Regions from separate parts of the Mesorhizobium sp. KR1-2 genome, predicted to be linked through region 2. Evidence: riboswitches for the same ligand, from Rfam matches in the RefSeq annotation. Region 2 holds a riboswitch; the other holds the start of a gene.
The links. A riboswitch is a leader RNA that binds a small molecule or an ion and turns the genes downstream of it on or off. The one in region 2 is predicted to bind S-adenosylmethionine.
Positions count from the first base shown of each region.

Region 1 (8,912 bases), on a different contig from region 2:
TTCGGTTGTCTTCGACGAGGCCGAGAACCGCCTGCACGCCCAGAAGGCGGTGCTGGCCTGGTGCCTCGGGGCCTGATCCGTCCCGTCTCGCGAGGGGTGGCTCGCAAAGCGAAAGCTTGATCCGGCTTGCTTGCATGCCTATCTGCCCCGGATCACACTCGCTTTGATGTCTGAATAGGCGGTAGCGGCGCTTTTTTGCGCCGGGGGTCCGCCACAAGGGATTGGGTCCATTGGCTGATACAGAACGCAAGCTCGGCGAATTCGGCGCGGCCGGAGACGACCATGTCGTGCCCTTCGAGGTCGGTCCGCTCGATGTGCGCGGCCGCATGGTGCAGCTCGGCCCGCTGCTCGACCAGATTCTCGCCCGCCACGATTACCCCGAGCCCGTCGCGCGCCTTCTGGCCGAGGCGGTGGTGGTGACCGTGCTCTTGGGCACCTCGCTCAAGTTCGAGGGCAAGTTCATCCTGCAGACCCGCACCAACGGGCCGGTCGACATGCTGGTGGCCGATTTCGCTACCCCGCGCTCCGTGCGCGCCTATGCGCGCTTCGATGCCGAGCGGCTCGAAACCCTGCTCGCGGCCGGCGAGAGCGCGGCCGAAACGCTGCTGGGCACCGGCGTGCTCGCGCTGACGGTAGACCAAGGCCAGCATACACAGCGCTACCAGGGCGTCGTCCAACTCGACGGCATCACCCTGGAGGAGGCGGCCAAGACCTATTTCCGCCAGTCCGAGCAGATCCCTACCGACGTCAAGCTCGCCGTGGGCAAGCAGGTGATGCCGGGGGCAGGCGGCCGCGAGTACTGGCGCGCCGGCGGTCTATTGGCGCAGTTCCTGCCCAAGGCACCCGAGCGCATGCGCGCGCCCGACATCCACGGCGGCGACGGCGACCACGACCTGTCTCCGCGCGAGCTTGCCGACAATGCCTGGCAGGAGTTGCTAGCGCTGGCGGCCACCATCGAACCGACCGAACTGCTCGACCCGACCGTCGGCTCCGAAAGGCTGCTCTACCGCCTGTTCAACGAGCACGGCGTGCGCGTCTTCAACAGCGTGCCCGTGCTCGACGAATGCTCTTGCTCGCGCGAGAAGATCCGCGGCATCCTCGGCGGCTTCTCGGCCGAGGAGATCACCGACAGCGTGGAAGACGGCCTCATCCGGGTGAACTGCGAGTTCTGCTCGAAGAAATACGAGTTCGAGCCGACCGAGTTCACTGAAGCGGTCTGACCGGTTTCACCAGCCGGAACCTCGCAAGAGCTCGTTCCAGTTCGGATTGGAAGCCTCTATCAATTCGATCTTCCATTGACGCGGCCAGCGCTTGAGTGACTTCTCGCGCTGGATCGCGTCGCGAATGTCGAAGTGTTCCTCGTACCAGACCAGCCGGTGCACGCCGTACCGCGCCGTGAAGCGTGATCCTTTGCCCGCTTTGTGTTCGGGAATGCGACGGCCGAGATCGTTGGTCACGCCGATATAGATCGTGCCCCGCTTCTGGCTGGCCGTCATATACACGTAGCCCGTCATGGCTGGACGGTAGCGGATCGGACCGAAGACGCAATCCTGCGTTCTGCCATGCATGGCCCGGTTGACGCGTTCCGGCATGGATCCTCGGGTCAAGCCCGAGGATGACGAATGCAGGAGGCGTTCTTGCAAGGCGTCTACCGGCGATGGTTGACAGTGACGTTTTTCGGTTCGTCATCCTCGGGCTTGACCCGAGGATCCATGCCGGAACTTTTCGGCAGCGCGCCATTGCCCTCAGGAAGGCTGTCCTCCGCATCGGAACCCCGGCGGCAACACGCCGTTGCCACCGACCCCGAAGGAGCGGCTCAGTTCACCGTGCGGGCCGTTCCCGGCAGGTCGAGCGAGAAGGCGGGGATGTCGACGTCGAACAGTTCGTCGCGCTCGTTGCGCATCGTATAGCGCCCGACCATGATGCCCGACGGCGTGGTGAGCGGGCAGCCCGACATGTATTGGTAGCTGTCGCCGGGGTTGAGCTCCGGCTGTTCGCCGACGACGCCGGAGCCGCGCACCTCCTCGACGCGCCCCAGCGCATCGGTGATGTGCCAGTAGCGCGACAGCAACTGCACGAACTCGTCCGACTGGTTGGCAATGGTCACGCGATAGCCCCAGACATAGCGGTTTTCCGCCGGGTCGGAGCGCTCCTCGAGGTAGAACGGCTCGACGCTCACTTCGATATTGCGCGTTATGGCGCGGTACATGGCATCGATACTCCTCAAAGCCCCAAGAATCTGCCGCCCTTAACAGCAGGTCAACAGTCTTTGCGTCATCATCATCGCGATTGTGATTTCCGCATGACGACGTTTCGCGTCTATTGGGCGGAACGACGCAGGCAAGGGTAGGCGGATGCTGGACGGCTGGGCGCGCAGGGGCATCGACCCCCTGCTGGACGTGATCGGGCGCTGGCTTGCGCGCGCCGGCGTTCCGGCCAACGCGGTTACGCTTGCCGCCTTTGCCATCGGGATAGCCGCGGCCGGCGCGATCGTCGCCGGGTGGTTCCTGACAGGGCTTGCGCTGCTGCTCGCCAGCCGGCTGGGCGACGGGCTCGACGGCGCGATAGCCAGAACCGGCGGCGCGACCGATTTCGGCGGCTATCTCGACATCGTGCTCGACTTCGCCTTCTACGGCGCCATCCCGCTCGCCTTCGTGCTGGCCGATCCGGCCGCCAACGCGATCGCCGGCGCCGTGCTGCTGCTCTCCTTCTACGTCAACGGATCGAGCTTTCTCGCCTATGCGATCATGGCCGAGAAGCGGTGGATGCAAGGCAAGGCGCGGGGTGAAAAATCGCTGTTCTTCACCACCGGCCTGGCGGAGGCGACCGAAACGCTGATCGTCTTCGTCGCCTTCTGCCTGTTTCCGGCCTGGTTCGCGCCGATCGCCTATGTGTTCGCCGCGCTCACCTTCTACACCGCGCTGTCGCGCATCGTGCTGGCGGCGCGGACGTTTCGATGAGGGACTGTGGGCAGGCTGGGCCAGCCCCGGATTGTCATCCCGTTCCTGACGATGCGACTGGAGCCAATTGAAAGCTGCGCATGCCGCGCTTAGCTTCCGCGCACTGCTGCATTGGGGGATTCGCGTGAAGACGGCTGTCCAATCTTGTTTTCTGGCGGCCTGCGTCGCGTCGCTGCCAATGGCTGCGCATGCCGAGTGGCAGGCGGTCGAGAAGATCGAGGCCTACGCCATCTCGGGCAAGACCGGCCCCGAGCTATACGCCTCGATCGGCGAGCGGGGACCGAAGGTGGGAAGCCTCGGCGTCCGCACCATCGCGCACACCAATTTCACGCTCACCTGGTCGCGGAAATACGAGCCGCAGCCGGACGGCGCCTGCACGCTGGTTTCGGCGCGGCCCAACCTCACCATCACCTACATGCTCCCCCGGCCAAGCCAAAAGCTGCCGCCCGCCATCCGGACGAACTGGGAGGCGTTTTACTCAGGCGTCCAGGCGCATGAGCGGGTGCATGGCGACATCATCAAGGACATGGTCCGGGGGATCGAGATGCTGAGCGTCGGCTTCTCCGTCCCCGACGATCCCGATTGCAGCAAGATCCGGGCCGAGCTGACCAAGCGTCTTGCGGAAATCTCGTTGGCGCAGCGGGCGCGCAGCCGCGACTTCGATCGGGTCGAGCTCAGCGACGGCGGCAACGTCCACCAGCTCATCCTCGCGCTGCTGAACGGCGGATAGGGCGGCCGCCCCACCTCGTCATCCTCGGGCCGGAGCACGAGCGGTAGCGAAGTGCGGAGGTTCCGGGGACCCACGCCGGTCGGCCAAAGTTGGCTGGGGCGGTGCAGCCGAGCAGATCGATGCGCTCCCTCCGCCGGGATGACGCTTGAAAAAAAGCCGGAGATCAAAGCTGGGCTGACTTCCCCGGGACAGTTTGCTGACACGAAACCTGCCCCGGACTGCCGGTTGAGGCTCCGAGGCATGGGTCCCCGGAACCTCCGCACGTCGCTGTGCTCGTGCTTCGGCCCGAGGACGACGGGATGAAAGGCTGCGGCATCCCTTCGAAGCCGTCTCCAGAAACCTTGAACAAGTTGGGATCAAGGTGCCTCGTAGGCCCTCGACGCTGGCGATTGGCGCCGGCCGCCCCACCTCGTCATCCTCGGGCCGGAGCACGAGCGATAGCGAAGTGCGGAGGTCCCGGGGACCCATGCCGGTCGGCCAAAACTGCCGCAACAGTGCGGAAAGAGCCTGTCTTTGAAATGGCCAGACGCGAAACCGGGCGTGGCGATGATGAAGTGCGCCGGCGTCCACCTCCCCCTTGAGGGGAGGTCGCATCCGAGCGGAGCGACGGATGCGGGAGGGGCCACTGCGGCAGTGCGCGGCATTGAGACCCCTGTCTTTCACGAAGGCGAAGACCCAAAGGGTCGCGCGCGGCCGCAACGACCCCTCCCGCCTCGCTTCGCTCGGCACCTCCCCTCAAGGGGGAGGGAGGCGCTGCGCCCGGCCCCCTACGCCGCCGCCTTCAGCGCGCGGTCGATGTCCTTCAGGAGGTCGTCGGCATCCTCCAGCCCCAGCGACAGGCGCAGCGTGCCGTCCCCGATGCCGAGTTCGGCGCGCGCCTCGTCGGTCAGGTTCTTGTGGGTGGTGGTGGCCGGATGCGTGATCAGGCTCTTGGAGTCGCCGAGATTGTTGGAGATCAGCACCACGTCGAGCGCGTTCTCGAAGGCGAAGGCCGATTTCTTGCCGCCCTTGAGGTCGAAGCAGATCAGGGTCGAGCCGCCCGACATCTGCTTCTTCACGATGTCTGCCTGCGGGTGGTCGGCCCGGCCCGGATAGACGACACGTGCCACCTCCGGCCGGCCGGCGAGGAAGTCGGCCACCCTGGCCGCGCTCTCCGTCTGCTGGCGCACGCGCAGGGGGAGTGTCTCCAGCCCCTTCAGCAGCGTCCAGGCGTTGAACGGCGACAGGCTCGGACCGGTGTGGCGGAAATAGTCGTGCAGGTTCTCGTCGATCCACTGCTTGTCGGAAAGGATCACGCCGCCCAGGCAGCGACCCTGGCCGTCGATATGCTTGGTGGCCGAATAGACCACGATATGCGCGCCAAGCTCCAGCGGCTTCTGCATCAACGGGGTGGCGAAGACGTTGTCGACGATGAGGCGCGCGCCGATGGAATTGGCAAGTGCCGCCACGGCGGCGATGTCGACCACCTCCAGCGTCGGGTTGGTCGGGCTTTCCAGGAAGAACACCTTGGTGTTGGGCTGCACCGCCTTTTCCCAGTTGGCGATGTCGCGGCCGTCCACCAGCGTCGCTTCGATGCCGTAGCGGGGCGCCAGCGTCTCCACCACCCAGCGACAGGAGCCGAACAGCGCGCGCGCCGCCACGATGTGGTCGCCGGCCTTGAGGCTGCACAGGATCGCGGCCGTCACAGCCGCCATGCCCGACGCCAGCGCGCGGGCGTCCTCCGCGCCTTCCAGCGCGCACATGCGCTTCTCGAACATGTCGACGGTCGGGTTGGCGTAGCGCGAGTAGATGAAGCCGGGCGTCTCGCCCTTGAAGCGGGCCTCGGCGGACTCCGCGGTCTCGTAAACGTAGCCCTGCGTGAGGAACATCGCCTCCGCGGTCTCGCCGAATTCGGAGCGGAGCACCCCGGAGTGGACGAGTTGCGTTGCAGGCTTCCAGTCGCGCTTGTTGTTTGTCATAGCCTTGATCCAGACACAAAAAAACCGGCCGCGAAAAGTCGCATGCCGGTGCACGAGCGGCCCTTTAGCGACTTGTTTAACGTGGCTGCAAGCCGACCGGCAAATCACCACGGGATAAGGCCCGTTTAGACCTCGTGCCGGCTTGCGTCAATGGCACACATCATTAAACCTCCTTCGACCATTTTGTGGAGCAGGCATTGGCGCAAACAGGCATTCTTCCGGATCAGGAGATCGCGGCACTCTTCCAATCGGGGGCGCTGGCGGCGCCGCGGTCGCTCGATGCCGATCAGATCCAACCGGCGAGCCTCGACCTGCGCCTCGGCGAAAAGGCCTACCGCGTGCGCGCCAGCTTCCTGCCTGGCCCCGGCCACAAGGTCGCCGAGAAGCTCGAGCGCCTGAGGCTCCACGAGGTCGACCTCACGCAGGGCGCGGTGCTGGAAACCGGCTGCGTCTACATCGTGCCGCTGCTGGAAAGCCTGGCCCTGCCTCAGACTATCTCGGCCTCGGCCAACCCGAAGAGCTCGACCGGCCGGCTCGACATCTTCACCCGCGTCATGACCGATCATGGCCAGGAGTTCGACAAGATCGCAGCCGGCTATGCCGGGCCGCTCTATCTGGAAGTCAGCCCGCGCACCTTCCCCATCATCGCGCGCACCGGCTCGCGCCTGTCGCAGATCCGCTTCCGCACCGGCAATGCGCTGCTCACCGAAGCCGAGCTTCACGAGTTGCACCGGACGGAGACGCTGGTCGCCTCTGAAACGCCAAACATCTCCGGCGGCGGCATCGCGCTGTCCATCGACCTTCAGGGCGACAAGGACGGACTGATCGGCTACCGCGCCAAGCATCACACCGGTCTGATCGACGTCGACAAGCGCGCGGCGCAGGACCTGCATGACTTCTGGGAGCCGCTCTACCGACGCGGCGCGGGCGAATTGGTGCTCGACCCGGACGAGTTCTACATCCTCGTCAGCCGCGAGGCGGTGCATGTGCCGCCCGGCCATGCAGCCGAGATGACGCCTTTCGATCCGCTGGTCGGCGAATTCCGCGTCCACTATGCCGGCTTCTTTGATCCCGGCTTCGGCCATTCCGCGGCCGGCGGCACCGGCAGCCGCGCGGTGCTGGAAGTGCGCAGCCACGAGGTGCCGTTCATCCTCGAACACGGCCAGATCGTCGGTCGTCTGGTTTACGAGCACATGCTGTCGCGGCCGAATGCGCTCTATGGCACCGATCTCGGCTCGAACTATCAGGCGCAGGGCCTCAAGCTTTCCAAGCATTTTCGGGCGGGCTGAGCCGCGGCCACTGGCGCGAAAGCGCCAGACCTTTCAAGTTTACGCTGAATGGGAGCTCACGCTGAACGGCAGGTGGTCAGTGCAGCGCTTCGAAGCTCTCGAGCGATTCCGCCGTGTCGCTCTTGCGCCTGTATTCGGGCACGATATGCGACAGCAGCTCTATGGCTCGCGTCGCATCTTCCCGCGCCACGACGGCCTCCAGGCCTGTCAGCGTGTGGTGCAGCAACGCCTTGTCGATGACGCGGGGTGAAGCGACGACATAGGCTTCGTCGGTATTCGCATCCAGCACCTCCGACGGATCGAAGAGCTCCTCGAACAGCTTCTCTCCTGGGCGCAAGCCGACATAAGAAATCTCGATGTCGACATGCGGCTTGAAGCCCGCAAGCTGGATCATCCGCTCGGCAAGGTCGACGATGCGCACGGGCTTGCCCATGTCCAGCACCATGATCTTGCCGCGCTCGTTCTGGCTCTCGAGCGCATGTGCCGATGCGTTGAGAACCAGCTTCACGGCTTCCGGAATGGTCATGAAGAAGCGCACGATATTCGGATGAGTGACCGTTACCGGACCGCCGGCCGCGATCTGCTCCTGGAACAGCGGTACCACCGAACCGTTCGATCCCAGCACGTTGCCGAAACGCACCGTCTTGAAGCGTGTGGTTGTCGAACTCACGTCCAGGGACTGGCAATAGGCCTCGGCGGCGCGCTTGGTAGCCCCCATCACATTGGTCGGGTTCACCGCCTTGTCGGTGGAGATCATGATGAAGGCCTCGGCTTCGTTGGCCAAGGCGGCATCCGCGACGTTGCGGGTGCCGAGCACGTTCGTCTTGATGCCTTCGATGGGGTTTTCTTCGACCAGCGGCACATGCTTGAGCGCGGCGGCATGGAATACGACATCCGGCCGGTAGATACGGAACACGTCGTTGACCCGGATGGCGTCACGTACGTTCGCGAACCGCGTGACGATCGGCAGGTCCGGATGCGCCTCGCGAAGCTGCTTGTCGATCGTGTAGAGATGAAGCTCCGAACTGTCGGTGACGATCAGCAGCCCGGGGTTGGAAGTGGCGATCTGCCGACACAACTCCGACCCGATCGAGCCGCCCGCCCCGGTAACAAGAACAACCCGCCCCTTGATCAGATGAGCGATACCCTCCATGTCGGGCAGCACTTCGGGCCGGCCAAGCAGGTCGCCGATCTCGATCGGCTTCGGCTCGACCAGCAAGCTGCTGGTGATCGAGGAGGTCGCCGTAATATCCGGGATCCTGGTCACCTTGAGCCCTACCGTGGCCGCCGTCTCGAGGATTTCGTTCAGCCTCTGCCGGCTCGGTTGGTATTCGGTTACGATCAGCTCGGAAACGTTGATGCCGCGTCGCTTGAGTTCCTCGATATAGGCCTTCACACCTGCAAGCGGTCCGACCACCTTGACGCCGTGGACCATCCGCGAGTGGTTGAGCCTGTCATCGTCGAAAATGCCGACAACCGAGATGTTGCTGGCCTTGTTTCTCCTGGTGCTGCGGATGAAGCTCTCGGCGCTGTTGGAGAGGCCCAGAAGCAGTACTTTGCGGCCTCTTAGCGACAGGGGCGATCTCAGGCTGTTTCCTCTCCAGGTGCCGTCCATCACCAGGCGGTATGTCAGGCGCGTCGAAGAGAGACCGGCGATGAGGAACAGCGCGGACAGGACCGGCACACTGCGCGGAACATTCTCGCCACGCGAAAGCAGGAACGCAGCGACTGTGTAGAGGCCGACCGCTATCACCGTCGCCTTGATGAGCGCAGTGAGCTCCGAGATCGAGACGTACCGCCATGTGCCTTTCTGCACGCGGAAAAAGATGAAGCTTAGCGCGCAAATTGCTGTGAACGATGCCGTCTTTTCGAAGAGGCCTGGGACATGCTGCAATCGGGCGTGGCCATATGCGCAGAGATACGCGGCGAAAAATGCGCCGGCGGCAATGGCGAGGTCGAGCACGATGCTGCCCAG
Region 1 covers NZ_JBDZDS010000001.1:168,861-177,772, forward strand. The annotation lists gene argF (ornithine carbamoyltransferase) at 1-76, shown strand, start outside; gene ABLE85_RS00865 (Hsp33 family molecular chaperone) at 231-1,220, shown strand; gene ABLE85_RS00870 (GIY-YIG nuclease family protein) at 1,227-1,514, opposite strand; gene apaG (Co2+/Mg2+ efflux protein ApaG) at 1,817-2,209, opposite strand; gene ABLE85_RS00880 (CDP-alcohol phosphatidyltransferase family protein) at 2,355-2,960, shown strand; gene ABLE85_RS00885 (DUF922 domain-containing protein) at 3,139-3,690, shown strand; gene ABLE85_RS00890 (O-succinylhomoserine sulfhydrylase) at 4,458-5,648, opposite strand; SAM riboswitch at 5,693-5,769, opposite strand; gene ABLE85_RS00895 (2'-deoxycytidine 5'-triphosphate deaminase) at 5,846-6,937, shown strand; gene ABLE85_RS00900 (nucleoside-diphosphate sugar epimerase/dehydratase) at 7,014-8,753, opposite strand; gene ABLE85_RS00905 (hypothetical protein) at 8,823-8,912, shown strand, end outside.
Region 1: it holds a riboswitch for S-adenosylmethionine, as region 2 does, so the genes downstream of both, ABLE85_RS00890 (O-succinylhomoserine sulfhydrylase) here and metA (homoserine O-succinyltransferase) in region 2, are expected to answer to the same signal.

Region 2 (8,912 bases):
AGCCGGACGCCGAATACTTGATCACCTCGGACTTGGTCACCGTCTGCAGGTCGTCGGCGGTGCCGACGATGTTGTAGGCGATGATGTGCGGCAGGTGCGACACGATCGCCAGCACCATGTCGTGGTGCTCGGGGTCCATCGTGTCGATGTTGGAGCCGCAGCGCCGCCAGAATTCCGACAGCTTCTCCAGCGCTTCCGGGTCGGTGCCCGGCAGCGGCGTGAAAATGCACCAGCGGTTCTCGAACAGCTCGGCGAAGCCGGCGTCGGGGCCGGATTTTTCCGTACCCGCCAGCGGATGGCCGGGAATGAAGTGCACATGCGCGGGCATGTGCGGCTTCATCTGCGCGATCACCGAGTTCTTGGTGGAACCTACGTCGGTGACGATGGCGCCGGGCTTCAACGTCGGCGCGATCTCCTCGGCGACAGCGGCGGACGAGCCGACCGGCACCGAGACGATGACCAGGTCGGCGTCGTTCACCGCCTCGGCAGCGCTGGTGGTGTAGGAGGAGCCGAGCTGCAGTTCCTCGGCGCGCTTCAGCGTGTCGGGGCTGCGGGTGGCGATGGCGACATGGCCTGCAAGGCCTTCACGGCGAATGACCCGCGCCAGCGACGACCCGATGAGGCCGATGCCGACGAGGGCGATCTTCTCAAACAATGGAGCGGACATTTTCTAGCTTTTCAAAAACTCGGTGAGAGCGGCGACGACGCCGCGGTTGGCTTCTTCGGTTCCGACTGTCATCCGCAGCGCGTTGGGAAAACCGTAGCCTGCAACGCGCCGCAGAATATAACCGCGAGCGGTCAGATAGTCGTCGGCCGATGCCGCCGAGTGCTTCCCATCGTCCGGGAAGTGAATGAGGATGAAATTGCCGACGCTGGGCGTGACCCTCAGGCCAAGTTGCGTCAGATGTGCCGCAAGCCAGGGAAGCCACTGCTCGTTATGCTCAACGGTGCGCTCGACATGGGCGCGGTCGCGCATGGCGGCCACACCAGCCTCGATAGCCGCGGCATTGACGTTGAACGGCCCGCGCACGCGGTTCAGCGCATCCACGATGTGCGTCGGCGCATAGGCCCAGCCGATGCGCGCGCCGCCAAGACCGTGGATCTTCGAGAAGGTGCGGGTCATGACCACGTTCTGCGAGTTCGAGACGAGCTCGATGCCCGCCTCATAGTCGTTGCGGCGCACATATTCCGCATAGGCCGCGTCGAGCACCAGAAGCACGTGCTTGGGCAGCGCGGCGTGCAGCCGGCGCACCTCCTCGTAAGGGATGTAGGTGCCCGTAGGATTGTTGGGATTGGCCAGGAACACGATCTTGGTCTTGTCGGTCACCGCCGCGAGGATGGCGTCGACGTCGGCCGTCTCGTTGCTTTCCTTGGCCACCACCGGAACCGCGCCGGCGGCCTGGATGTAGATGCGGTAGACCAGAAAACCGTGCTCGGTGAAGATGCCCTCGTCGCCCGGCTGCAGGTAGGTCTGCGCCAGGAGGCCGATGATCTCGTCGGAACCGTTCGAGCAGACGATGTTTGCCGGATTCAGGCCATAGACCTCGCCGATCGCCTCGCGCAGCTTGGTCGCCGAGCCGTCGGGATAGAATTCGAGCCGTGCGGCCACGTCGCGCACGGCCTCGATCGCGGCCGGCGAAGCGCCAAGCGGATTTTCGTTCGACGACAGCTTGTGCACCTTGGCGACGCCGGCAGGCGCGCTGCTTTTGCCGGGCACATATGCGGCGATGTCCATGATGCCGGGCTTCGGCTGCGGGCGGCTCATGTCATTCGCTTGCGTCATGGCTGAAAATCCGGCTTTCCAAGGTCAAAAAGGGACGCGAGGGAAATACTCGCCAGGGCGCGGATTGTCGAGAAAAAGCTTTGCCGTTGACGCCGCCCAGGCGCGGACGTAAAAGGCTTGACGTTCCGTGGTGATTTGGCCGGTCGGCTTGCAGCCACGTTAAATAAGTCGCTAAAGGGACCGATGACGACAAATTCGTTCGGACCGGTCGCGATTTCGCCACCGGTCTTTTTTGTTTTGGAGTTTGTGCGATGCCGATCAAGATCCCCGATCAGCTCCCTGCCCACGAGGTGCTTGTACGCGAAGGCGTATCCGTGATGGACGAACGGACGGCGCTGCGCCAGGACATCCGTCCGCTGCAGATCGGGCTCCTGAACCTCATGCCGAACAAGATCCGCACGGAGACGCAATTCGCCCGTCTGATCGGCGCCTCGCCCCTTCAGGTTGAGCTGACGCTAGTGCGCGTGGGCAATCACAAGGCGAAGAACACGTCCGAGGAGCATCTCATCTCCTTCTATCAGACCTGGGAAGAAGTCAGGGACCGCAAGTTCGACGGGTTCATCGTCACCGGCGCGCCCATAGAACTGCTGGACTTCGAAGAAGTCACCTACTGGGACGAACTCAAGCGCATCTTCGAGTGGACGACCACCCACGTCCATTCCTCGTTCTTCATCTGCTGGGGAGCCATGGCCGCGGCCTGGCATTTCCATCGCGTCCCGAAATACACGCTCGACAAGAAGGCCTTCGGGGTTTTCCGTCACAGCAACAATGCGCCCGCCTCGCCTTACCTTGCGGGCTTTTCGGACGATTTCGCCATTCCCGTCTCACGCTGGACGGAGGTGCGCAGCGCCGACATTCCCTCGGGCTCGGGCTTGGACCTGTTGATGGAATCGGACGTGACCGGCCCCTGCCTGCTGGCTGAGACGACCGGCAACCGGCTCTATATGTTCAACCACATCGAATATGATTCCACGTCGCTCAAGGAAGAATATGACCGCGACGTGGCCGCCGGTACGCCGATTGAGGTGCCGCACGGGTATTACCCCGACGACGATCCGGCCCGCCGACCGCTCAACCGGTGGCGCTCGCATGCCCATCTGCTTTTCGGCAACTGGATCAACCAAGTCTATCAGACCACGCCTTACGACCTGGAACATGTCGGAAGGCCCCTGCAGCCCGACATGGCATAATCCTCGCCTGGGCTGAGCGAACTGGCGCGATAGAACAAGCCGCGCCAGCAGGTCGCACACATCGTCACAAAGCAGCGCATTTCCGCAGCTATGATCACTAAATCGTACCGTGGCCGGGCTCCGCATTTCGCCCGACCCGGCGAATACCTATATCTGCGCGAAACCCCTTGGTGCGGCCCGCGCAACAGGGTAGTGAAGAGTGCACCGCCCAGCCGAGGAGAACTTTCTTTTGAGCGAACTGGAATCCGGGACCTCCAAACGGGAACCCCGCCTGCTCGGGCTTTCCACACCTGCCCGTATTCCGCTCATCCCTCCCCTGACCGCCGCGCGCTGGCTGCTCGTGCTCATCGTCGCGGCCGGCATTTACTTCTTCCATGGCTTCCTGGTGCCGGTGCTGGCCGCACTCGTCATCGCTTTTGCAAGCTGGCCGCTCTATCGCAGACTGCTCGACGGGGTTTCCGGCAACCGCACCGTTGCCGCCACGCTGGCGATCCTGTTCATAGTCGCCTTCCTGGTGGTGCCGATCGTTCTGGCCGGCATCTACACGGTCAACGAAGTTCGCGAGTGGTTCACCTGGGCGGTCGAGACCAATCGCAACGGTGCGCCCACGCCTGAATGGATCAGCACACTCCCGGTCGTCGGCGAATGGGCCAACGAGCAGTGGACGCGCTACATCGGCCACCCCGGCGCCATCGGCGAGCTCATCCAGATCGTCAGCGGCGCCAATATCGGCAGCATCTATCGCGGCGTGCTGGCGGCCGGCGGAGGCGCCTTCAACCTGCTGCTGACGCTGCTGTTCATGCTGATCGCGCTGTTCTTCGTCTATCGCGACGGCGAGGGCTTCGCCAAGCAGATCGGCAAGCTCGGCGAGCGCATCCTACCGACGCGCTGGGATCGGATCTCCGGCGTGGTGCCGGCCACGATCAGTTCCACGGTCACCGGCATGACGCTGATCGCCATCGGCGAAGGCGTGGTGCTGGGCATCGCCTACTGGATCGCCGGCGTGCCGTCGCCGGTCACGCTCGGCGTGCTGACCGGCGTCATGGCGCTGATCCCCGGTGGTGCACCGCTGTCGTTCACGCTGGTCTCGGCCTATCTGGTGGCGCGCGGCACGCCGATCGCCGGCATCGCCCTGCTTGCCTGGGGCTCGATCGAGCTGTTCATCGTCGACAAGACGCTGCGGCCGAAGCTGGTCGGCGGGCCGATCAAGCTGCCCTTCCTGCCCACCTTCTTCGGACTGATCGGCGGCGTGAAGACCATGGGCTTCCTGGGCCTGTTCATCGGCCCGGTGCTGATGGCGCTACTGGTTGCGATCTGGCGCGAATGGCTGCGCGAGGTCGAGCAGACGGACAGCCCTGTAGCTGGCGTCGCGCAGGTCACGGATGAGCTCTTGCCCGAACATGAGCCGAAACGGCTCGTGGGCTCGGAGTAATCCCGCCGGGCGTCGGACGCACTCGTCAACGCGCCTTCAGGCTTGCGGCAATCAGCCGATCGGCATTTTCAGCGACGGAAGCAGCGGGACCGCCGGGGCCGAACAACTGGCCGGAAACATAGGCACCCTCGATCAGAAGCAGCAGGCCGTCGCCCAGCGTGTCGGCGTCTTCCGCGCCCATTTCGGCCGCCATGGCGCGCAGGCGCCGGCGCAGCTCGCGTTTGTTGGCCTCGCCCACCAGGCGCGCCGGGTGGCCATGCTCGGGATATTCGATCGCCGCATTGGTCATGCCGCAGCCGCGATAGTCAGGCTGCACCGCGCGGTGGCCGACCCTGGTCAGGAAGGCACGGATCTGGCTGCGCGGATCGCCAGGATGCGCCGCCACCGCCTGGTCGAAACGCTCCCAGAACTCGACCTCGTAGGCGCGCAAATAGGTGGCCGCGAGCTCGTCCTTGGAGGAAAAGCTGCGGTAGAGGCTCGGCTTGGTGACGCCCGCCTGCCGAACGATCTCGTCGACGCCGATGGCGCGGATGCCCTGGCGATAGAACAGGTTGCGCGCCACGCCCAATATGCGCTCGGCCGCGCGCGGCTGGTGCTGTCCCGCCTCGCCAGGCTTGGCAGTTTCTGTCAGCTGTGTGGTGCTCGTCTTGGTTGGCATGCACGTGCTCTCTTGACTTTGTTACTGACCGGTACGTACATAGGCGATCCGCAACGTACCGGTCAGTAACATGAACATAGTTCAAAATCGTCCCTTTGGCCAGCGTTACGCCTTCGTGGTCGTGGCGGTGATCTTCCTTTCGCTGCTGATCGCGGCCGGCTTGCGCTCGACCCCGGGCGTTCTGATGCTGCCGCTGGAGGAAGCCTTCGGCTGGCGCCGCGACACGATCTCGCTGTCAGCGGCAATCGGCATCTTCCTTTACGGCCTGGCCGGCCCCTTCGCCGCCGCTCTGATGGAGCGGGTGGGCCTGCGGCGCACGCTGCTGGCCGCGCTTGCGCTGATGTCGGCCTCGACCGCCCTGAGCCTGACGATGAGCGAGCCCTGGCACCTGATCGCCACATGGGGCGTGCTTTCCGGCATTGGCTCGGGCGCGGTCGCTTCCGTGCTCGGCGCAACGATCGTCAACCGCTGGTTCAAGACCAATCGCGGCCTGATGATGGGCTTGATGTCGGCCTCCAGCGCCACCGGCATGCTGGTGTTTTTGCCCTTCCTGGCGGCGCTGGCCCAGTCCGGCGGCTGGCAGCCGGTCGTCATCGCGGTTTCGGTCGCCACCGCCGCGCTCCTGCCGCTGGTCTATTTCCTTGTGCCCGAGCGCCCGGCCTCCATCGGCATCACGCGCTACGGCGCCGAGCCTGGCGAGGCCGAGCAGCCGCCCCTGGCCGCCAGCGGCAATTTCCTGACCATGACCCTCGGCACGCTGCTGCAGTCGGCCAAGACCCGCGTGTTCTGGTATCTCTTCGCCACCTTCTTCATCTGCGGCTTCACCACCAACGGGCTGGTCGGCACCCATCTGATCGCCTTCTGCGGCGACATGGGCATTCCGGAAGTGCGTGCCGCCAGCCTTCTGGCCCTGATGGGCATATTCGACCTGATCGGCACGACGCTATCGGGCTGGCTGACCGACCGCTTCGACCCGCGCAAGCTTCTCGGCGTCTATTACGGCATACGCGGTCTTTCGCTGGTCTATCTGCCCTATTCCGGCTTTTCCGGCGTCAGCTTGACCATCTTCGCCGTGCTCTATGGGCTCGACTGGATCGCTACCGTACCGCCCACGCTCAGGCTCTCCAACGAGGCCTTCGGCGATCGCTCGGGGCCGCTGGTGTTCGGCTGGATCGTCGCCGGCCACCAGGTCGGTGCGGCCACCGCCGCCTTCTTCGGCGGGGCGTTGCGCGAGATGCAGGGCGACTACGTGCTGGCCTTCCAGATCGCCGGCATGACGGGCATTGCCGCCGCGGCCCTCTCGCTGCTGATCGAGCCGAGCGAGACCTTGCGCCGGCGGGCCGCCCAGCCGGCGTAACGTCAGCTTCTGGACGGGCTGGCCTTGTCTGCGGCCCGTGCATGACCGCGAACGCCCTGAGGCGTCAGCACCGGCACGAAGACACGGCGCGAGGCGCGCTGCGCCACCGGCAGGCCCTGGTAGAGGCGCTTCTGCGCCTCTACCACGATGACACCGGAAAAGATCGGCCAGCAGCGGCGGCCCACGCGCTCCAGAACATTGTGGAAGCGCATGACCAGACTGCTGTGCGTGGGCGGGAACAGCAGCGCCTCCGACCAGGAGGCAGGCGTGAAATTGGCGTCGCGCAGCAATTCGTTGAGCTGGCCGCGTGAGAACGGCCGCCCGGTGCCGAAAGGCGTGTGCTCGAAACGCGCCCAGACGCCGCGGCGGTTGGGCACCACGATGACGACCCGGCCCGCCGGCGCCAGCACACGCCAGATCTCCTTCAGCGTTTCGCGTGGGTTCTCTGCATGCTCGAGCGAATGCACCAGAAGCATGCGGTCGATCGAAGCGTCGGGCAGCGGCAGTTCCTCATCGAACACGAGCGCGGTGGCCGACGGCCGCGCCGGCGGCCAGCTCACCGCGCCCTGCGTCGCCGGCATGAAGGCGAAGACGCGCTCGGCATCGGCGCCGAAGCGGTCGAGCCAAGGCAAGGCATAGCCGAGCCCCACCAGCCGCTCGCTGGGAATGCTGGCCCAGATCGATGCCAGCGCCATGCCGATCGACTGCTCGGCGACATGGCCAAGCGGGGTGCCGTAGAAGGATCGCAGGTCGACGATATCCGAATTCATGCTCATGACGGTAGCGACGTTGCCCGGCGAGTTCAACAAAGCCGTCGTCTGACGGCCCAAGGCGCCCCGTTGCAGATGCCCCTGATGACGTGCTCTACGAGTTCCACGACGATCGTCGTCGGTTGCGCCACACTGCTGGCAGTTCGTGAGGACACATGGTCGACCTTCTCGTCACCTATCTGGAAATGACGGACGCGCCGCAAGGAGCGGTATTTCCTGCGCCTGTGGCCGCAGCCAGGATAGAGCGGGAAACGCTTGATCCGGCAGAATATGTTGCGCTCTACCGCGCAGTCGGCGAGCCGCTGAACTGGGATATGCGATTGCGGATGCCTGCGGAAGAGCTTCGAGACTTCCTCACCAATCCCGCCACACATGTCTACGTGCTGCGCGTCGATGGCCGGGCGGTCGGCTTGTGCGAGTTTGACGGCGTCGGCCAGCCGGAGGTCGAACTCGTCCATTTCGGGCTGATTGCCGATGTCCAAGGACAAAAGCTCGGTCCTTGCCTGCTGGATCGGGCGCTCCGGGAGGTCTGGTCGCATGCGACGCAGCGCGTCTGGCTGCACACCGACACCAGCGATCATCCCAAGGCGAAATCGACATACCAGCGCGCTGGCTTCCGGATATTTGCCGAGCGCATGGAGACGTTTCCCGACTAGAGGCGACCATTCGTCGACCCAATAACGCTCTGCCGGGGATGACAGTCACCACTCGCCGCCCTATCGTCCCCCGCGACAAGGAGACCACCGATGACGCTCGAGATCGAACAGTTCATGTGCCGCAGCGACAATTTCGGCGTTCTGGTGCGCGATACCGAGAGCGGTCAAGTTGCGCTCATCGACGCGCCGGAGGAAGCGCCGATCCTTGCCGCCGTCCAGCGCACCGGCTGGAAGCCGACGATGATCCTCACCACCCATCACCACGGCGACCACGTCGAGGCCAATCTGGCGCTGAAGCAGCGTTTCGGCCTGCGCATTGTCGGCCCGAAAGCCGAGGCCGGGAAAATCCCCGGCATCGACGAAGCGGTGGAAGAAGGCGCGACCATCCCGTTCGGCAACCACCTCATCTATGTGATCGAGACGCCGGGCCACACCGCGGGGCATGTCTCCTACTACATTCCCACCGCGCAAATGGCCTTCACCGCCGACACGCTGTTTGCGCTGGGCTGCGGGCGGCTGTTCGAAAAGCCGGCGGCGGTCATGCTCGAATCGCTGAAGAAGCTTGCCGCGCTGCCGCCCGAGACGAAGGTCTATTGCGGCCATGAGTACACTCAGGCCAATGCGCGCTTCGCGCTGACCGTCGACCCGACCAATTCGGCGCTGAAGGAGCGCGCGGCGCAGATCAACCGGCTGCGCGCCGAGGGCAAGCCGACGCTTCCCACCACCATCGGCGAGGAGCTTGCCACCAACCCCTTCCTGCGCTGGCACGACCCGGCCATCCGCAGGAACCTCGGCATGGAGAACGCCGCCGACGAGGCCGTGTTCGCCGAAATCCGCAAACGCAAGGACGTGTTCTGATGTCCGCTGAGATGACTGCTGCATCCATCATCGAAAAGCTGGGCATGCGGCGCCACCCCGAGGGCGGCTGGTATGTCCAGACGTTCCGCGACGCCACCGCCTTCAACCCGCGCGGCCACTCGACCGCCATCTATTTCCTGCTCGAGGCAGGCGACGTCTCGGTCTGGCACCGGGTGAAGGACGCGGCCGAGATCTGGCACTTTTATGC
Region 2 covers NZ_JBDZDS010000005.1:244,164-253,075, reverse strand. The annotation lists gene ABLE85_RS12925 (prephenate/arogenate dehydrogenase family protein) at 1-667, opposite strand, end outside; gene hisC (histidinol-phosphate transaminase) at 671-1,783, opposite strand; SAM riboswitch at 1,901-1,979, shown strand; gene metA (homoserine O-succinyltransferase) at 2,035-2,973, shown strand; gene ABLE85_RS12910 (AI-2E family transporter) at 3,245-4,405, shown strand; gene ABLE85_RS12905 (TetR/AcrR family transcriptional regulator) at 4,431-4,973, opposite strand; gene ABLE85_RS12900 (MFS transporter) at 5,134-6,420, shown strand; gene ABLE85_RS12895 (class I SAM-dependent methyltransferase) at 6,423-7,190, opposite strand; gene ABLE85_RS12890 (GNAT family N-acetyltransferase) at 7,346-7,846, shown strand; gene gloB (hydroxyacylglutathione hydrolase) at 7,937-8,704, shown strand; gene ABLE85_RS12880 (cupin domain-containing protein) at 8,701-8,912, shown strand, end outside.